One region of the Herbaspirillum sp. CAH-3 genome, then DNA from elsewhere that is predicted to be linked to it. Evidence: predicted binding sites of a transcription regulator. Region 1 holds the regulator's gene; the other holds the start of a gene.
The links. Region 1 encodes LexA, which represses DNA repair genes until DNA is damaged. Its sites were predicted from a motif close to ACTGTATNNNNATACAGT; they were not measured.
Positions count from the first base shown of each region.

Region 1 (3,184 bases):
ACGACATCACCCAGACCGCCGAGATTCACGATTTTTTCCAACAGAATGACTTGCATGTTTTTCTCCTATTTCTCGACGCTGATTAGGCGTTGTGCAGATCGGTGTACGGCAGCAGGGCCAGGTAACGCGCGCGCTTGATGGCGGTGTCAACTTGACGCTGGTAGTGGGCCTTGGTACCGGTCAGGCGTGCCGGCATGATCTTGCCGTTTTCCTGGACGAAGTCCTTCAGCGTGTCCACGTCCTTGTAATCGACCTGTTCAACGCCAGCGGCGGTGAAACGGCAGAATTTCTTGCGCTTGAACAGCGGGTTTTGCTGTTGACGCTTGTTTTTCAGCTTGCTTTTATCGAACTTTTTACCGAATGCCATGGTTGGCTCCTGTATCTAAAAATTGGGTAAGGTCTGTTTGGCTACCTTGCGCCGCTCAATCCGGCGCGACCGGGCCAAAATCAACGATATGAAACACGACGCTCTTGCTGTTGCGATTCCTGCGGGCTAAAAAGCCGGTGAACCGGAAGACTTCCCCCAGCGCTGCCCTGTTGAGCGCACCGGAGATTTCTCCTGCTGCCAGCGCCGCGATCTCGAATTCGACCTGGCGCTGCATGCCAGCTTCCATCTGTTCCGACTGGTGCTGCAACCTGGCAGTGACAATCGGGATACCGGCCGGCGTGTAACGCAAAACATCACGTTCTGCCAGGCTGGCGATGACTTGAAGCTGGTTCACTCTCCGCGATGTTCGCAGCGCTTAAGCTGCCGGAGCTTCGGTACGGCTCTTGGCCGCGTCTTCCTTTTGCACTGCCTTCAGGATGGGGGAAGGACCGGTTTCGGCCTTCTTCATCTTGACGGTCAGGTGGCGCAGGACGGCGTCGTTGAACTTGAAGCCGGTTTCGATTTCAGCCAGCGTTTCGCTGTCGACTTCGATGTTCAGGCAGACGTAGTGAGCCTTGGCCAGCTTCTGGATCTGGTAAGCCAGTTGACGACGGCCCCAATCTTCGACACGGTGGACCTTGCCGCCGCGGGTGGTGACGATGCCCTTGTAACGCTCGATCATCGCCGGCACTTGCTCGCTTTGGTCCGGGTGGACGATAAATACGATTTCATAATGACGCATGTAGACTCCTTATGGACTTATTGAAGACGCCCACCCCGGCGTCAAGACGGGTGTGGGAAGAGGAAAACCCGAGATCATACTAGGTTTCCGCTCTCGCGGCAATGCCGGCATCAAGCCGATGCAGCCGGGGGACCACAATATGCGGCCCCGGGCACAAGACCACGCAAGACCTTCACCTGCGGCACGCTCTATATAAACAAGAAAGCTTGCCTTTTCGCTCCAGGAATATGCATGTTGCCGTTGACACAAGGATTGCACCTGTATAAAAATACAGACTGTTCATCCAAACAGCCTTCCCTCCGAGAAAGGCCACCCTCATGCTCAAACTGACTGCGCGCCAGGAACAGATCCTGAACCTGATCAAGAACGCCATCGAGAACACCGGCTTCCCTCCCACGCGCGCAGAGATCGCCGCCGAATTGGGCTTTCGCTCCGCCAACGCCGCCGAAGAGCACCTGCAGGCCCTGGCCCGCAAGGGCGCCATCGAAATTTCCCCCGGCACCTCGCGCGGCATCCGCCTGCGCGAGTCGGGCAGCGCGGCCGGCGCGAGCACCGCACGCCAGATGGCCCTGCCCCATCCTGCCCTGATGCAGCTGAGCCTGCCGCTGATCGGCCGCGTGGCGGCGGGTTCGCCCATCCTGGCCCAGGAACACGTGGAAAAGACCTACCAGGTCGACCCGGCCATGTTCCCGGCCAAGCCGGATTACCTGCTGAAGGTGCGCGGCATGTCCATGCGTGATGCCGGCATCCTCGACGGCGACCTGCTGGCGGTGCGCCGCGCGGACCAGGCGCGCAACGGCCAGATCGTGGTCGCCCGCCTGGCCGACGAAGTCACGGTCAAGCGCTATCAAAAGACCGGCAGCGTCATCACCCTCTTCCCTGAAAATCCGGAGTTCGAGCCCATCATCGTCAAGCCGGAAAACGACCAGTTCGCACTCGAAGGGTTGGCCGTGGGATTGCTGCGCAGCTGGAACTGATGACCAGCGGCGCAGCCGCCCGCACCTGTCGCGAACCTGCTCCGGCCGGACATTGATTGTCCGTTGCTGCATGAACCTCCGCCTAAAACGGAGGTTTTTTGCTTTCTATTCACCTCTTCACCGGTGACGCGTTGCGCATATCATGCCTGCTGGATAGCTATGCCCGGCGCAACCGATGCGCCCAACCAAGAGGATCTTTTTCGATGTCGACGCGCAAGAGCAGCAACAAGCACGGCAAACACATTCCGGCGCCCGCCGCCGCCAAGTCCAATCTGCAGGATCTGCTGGACGTTCGCAAATGCCTCGATCTGCTGGACAGCCGCAAGACGGACGAGGCCAAGACGATCTGCACGGCCGTGCTCGCCCGCGCCCCCAACCTGGTCTTCGCCAACCACGCGCGCGGACTCATCGCCATGCAGGAAGGCCAGTTCGCGCAAGCCGAACAATATCTGCGCAAGGCCATTGAGGCCGATCCCAACAATGCCGAATACCTGAGCAACCTGGCCGGCACGGTCCTGAGCCAGGATCGTATCGATGAATCCATTGCCATTTACGAGCGCGCCATCGCACTGGACAAGGAGAACCGGGCGGCCCGCATCGGCCTGGCCAATGCCCTGCACGAAAAGAACGACCCGGAAGCCTCGATCAAATACTTCGAGGACGCCGCCCGGCGCGAACCCAATGCGCCCGGCCCCCTGTCGCACCTGGGCCGGGCCCTGATCGACGCGCGACGTTTCGACGAGGCCGTCGCGACCATCCTGAAGTCGCTCGAATACCAGATCAATTTTGCACCCTCCCACACCGCCCTGGGCGAAGCATTCCACGCCATGGAGATGTACAAGGAAGCCGTTGAATCCCACAAGACAGCCATCCTGCTGGATCCGCAGGACACCTACGCCCACAACAAGATAGCCGACAGCTACCTGAAACTGAACAAGATCGACGAAGCCCATGAACACATGCTGCGCGTCATCGAAATCGCGCCCAAGGATCCCAATGGCTACGTCAAGCTCGGCTCGAGCTACTTCAACACGGGCGACCGCTTCGAGGATGCCATGCGCATGTTCAAGCAGGCCCTGGCACTGGATCCCAAGCACG
Region 1 covers NZ_VSWE01000006.1:306,475-309,658, forward strand. The annotation lists gene rplI (50S ribosomal protein L9) at 1-56, opposite strand, end outside; gene rpsR (30S ribosomal protein S18) at 83-367, opposite strand; gene priB (primosomal replication protein N) at 423-722, opposite strand; gene rpsF (30S ribosomal protein S6) at 744-1,109, opposite strand; gene lexA (transcriptional repressor LexA) at 1,427-2,086, shown strand; gene FYB76_RS10215 (tetratricopeptide repeat protein) at 2,290-3,184, shown strand, end outside.

Region 2 (3,184 bases), on a different contig from region 1:
CGAAGCCCAGCGACTGGTTGCGCAGCGTGCCGCGCTCGCTCTCGCCCAGGCTGGCGAAATCCTTGCCCAGCAGGCTGACGGTACCGGTGCTGGGCGTATCGAGCCCGCCCAGCAAATGCAGCAGGGTCGACTTGCCGGAACCCGAAGCGCCGACAATGGCGACCTGCTCGCCATGGTAGACGTCGATATCGACATTGCCCAATACCTTCACGGAATACTTGCCTTGAGTGAAGGTCTTGCCCAAGCCGCGCGACGACAGCACGGCCTGGCGGTTCTTGATCGGATCGTTGTTATTCATAGCGCAGGGCCTCCGCCGGTTTGACACGGGCCGCTGCCCAGCTCGGATACAAGGTAGCCAGGAACGCCAGCACCACGGCCAGGCCGCCGATGGTGGTGACGTCCGACCAGATCAGTTCGGACGGCAATTCAGAAATCACGTAGATGCTCTTGGGCAGGAACTGCACGTGGAATGCCCGCTCGATGGCCGGGACCAGCACATCGATATTGAGCGCCACCAAGACCCCCAGGCCGACGCCGATGGCCGTGCCCACCAGGCCCACCAAGGCGCCCTGGATCACGAAAATCTTCATGATGGAGGCGGGAGAAGCCCCCAGCGTACGCAGGATGGCGATGTCGGCCTGCTTGTCGGTGACCGTCATCACCAGCGTGGACACCAGGTTGAAGGCCGCCACCGCGATGATCAACGCCAGGATGATGAACATCATGCGCTTTTCCGTCTTGACGGCCGCGAACCAGTTGCTGTTCTGCTGCGACCAGTCGCGCAGGTACAGGTCGCCGGAGAGGGTACGCGCCAGCTGCTGGGTCACTTCCGGGGCCTGCAGCATGTCGCGGATGCGCAGGCGCACGCCGGTCGGGGCGTCCATCCGGAACAGGGTTTCCGCATCCTGCAGGTCGATGAAGGCCAGCGACGAATCGAATTCATAATGACCGGCCTCGAAGATCCCGGTCACCGTGAATTGTTTCAGGCGCGGCAAGACGCCCGCCGGGGTCACCTGCCCTTGGGGCACGATCACCGTGACCTTGTCGCCCAGGCCCACGCGCATGCCGCGCGCCAGCTCGCCGCCGATCACGATGTTGAATTCGCCGGGCTTCAGGGAATTGAAACTGCCCTGCTTGACCTGCTTGGCCACGTCCGAGACCTTGGGCTCTTCCTCGGGCAGCACGCCGCGCACCAGCACGCCGCGCAGGTTGTCGTCGCGCGTCATCATGGCCTGTCCCGACACGTAGGGCGCAGCGCCCAGCACCTCGGGGTTCTGGAAGGTCTGCTTGGCCACGGCCTGCCAGTCCTTCATGGAACCGGAGGCATCGAATACTTCGATGTGGGCCAGCACCGAAAGCATGCGGTCACGCACTTCCTTCTGGAAGCCGTTCATGACCGACAGCACCACGATGAGCGCAGCCACGCCCAGCGCGATGCCGGCCATGGAAATGAGGGAAATGAAGGAAATGAAACTGTTGCGGCCGCTGCGCTTGCCGGCCCGCGTGTAGCGGATACCGACCAGCCATTCGAACGGCAGGTTTTTAATCAGACTCAAAATTGCTCCGGGAGAGGGCCTGCACAATGTGCCGCCAGTCGTCTCGCGCCCCGGTTGGGGACGCAATCCTCTGGCTGCACGCCAACACGGGCGAAGACAAAGCGCGAAGTTTGCCACAGTTTGGAGCCATGGCCCATCCCTGGCCGCCTGCCCCGTCCTCGCGCCTGACCCGTCGGTCGCCCGCCGTGAAGCTTGTAGATTCACTTCCACGGCAGAGGTTCGCGGCAGGATGCTTCATAGGAAAGATGTGCATGATGTTGCATCAGGAACTGGTTATATATACAGTACCTCCTTGCACTCCGCTCGCCGATATGAATTTCTCCGCCCCATGCCATCCGAACTCGCCCAGGACACCCCCGACACCAGCAGCCCGCATGGCGGCGAGCGCGATCCGTTTGCGCGCCTGAACGCGCAGCAGCGCGAGGCGGTCGAGCATGGCAGCAAGCTTGCACCGGCACAGCAGCCGCCGCTGCTCATCGTCGCCGGTGCCGGTTCGGGCAAGACCAATACCCTGGCGCACCGGGTCGCCAGGCTGATCCTCGACGGCGCCGACCCGCAACGCATCCTGCTGCTGACCTTCTCGCGCCGGGCGGCCGCCGACATGGGCCGGCGCGTGGGCCAGGTGATCCGCCAGGTGCTGGGGCTCGCAGCCACCGACAGCCCGCCGCAACTACCCTGGTCAGGCACCTTCCACGCCATCGGCGCGCGCTTGCTGCGCGAGTACGCGGCCGTCATCGGCCTGGAAGAAGACTTCACCATCCAGGATCGCGGCGATTCCGAAGACCTGATCGGCCTGCTGCGCCATGAGATGGGGCTGTCCTCCACCGACAAGCGTTTCCCGCTGAAGGGCACTTGCCTGTCCATTTATTCACGTGCGGTCAATACCCGGCAAGACCTGGGCACCGTGCTGCAGACCCAATTTCCCTGGTGCCGGGAATGGGAAAGGCAACTGGGCGAACTCTTCAGCCGCTATGTCGATGCCAAGGAAGCCCAGCACGTACTGGATTACGACGACCTGCTGCTGTTCTGGGCCGACATGCTCTCCGAGCGCGAGATCGCGCAATCGGTGGGGGCGCGCTTCGACCATGTGCTGGTGGATGAATACCAGGACACCAACCGCCTGCAAGCCGAGATCCTGCAAAGGATGAAGCCCGACGGGGCCGGCGTGACCGCCGTGGGCGACGATGCCCAGTCCATCTATTCATTCCGGGGCGCCACTGTGCGCAACATCCTCGATTTTCCCGAGCTGTTCACCCAGCCGGCGCGGCTGTTGACGCTGGAACAGAACTACCGCTCCACGCAGCCCATCCTGCAGGCGTCCAATGCGGTCATCGCCGATGCCCCCGAACGGCACGTCAAGCAGCTCTGGAGCGACAAGCCGTCCTCACAGAAACCGCAGCTGGTGGTCATCCCGGATGAGGCCGAACAGGCGCGCTGGGTGGCCAACCGCATCCTGGCGCATCGTGAAGAAGGGCTCACCCTGAAATCCCAGGCGGTGCTGTTTCGTACCGCCACCCACAGCGCGGCGCTGGAACTGGAGCTGGTCCGGCGCAACATCCCTTTCGTGAAGTTTGGCGGACTCAAGTTCCTGGAAAGCACCCACATCAAGGACCTGCTCTCGCTGCTGC
Region 2 covers NZ_VSWE01000020.1:72,281-75,464, forward strand. The annotation lists gene lolD (lipoprotein-releasing ABC transporter ATP-binding protein LolD) at 1-298, opposite strand, end outside; gene FYB76_RS22890 (lipoprotein-releasing ABC transporter permease subunit) at 291-1,556, opposite strand; gene FYB76_RS22895 (ATP-dependent helicase) at 1,885-3,184, shown strand, end outside.
Region 2: a site for LexA is predicted at 1,825-1,842, ahead of FYB76_RS22895 (ATP-dependent helicase). Genes of this name have one in related genera too.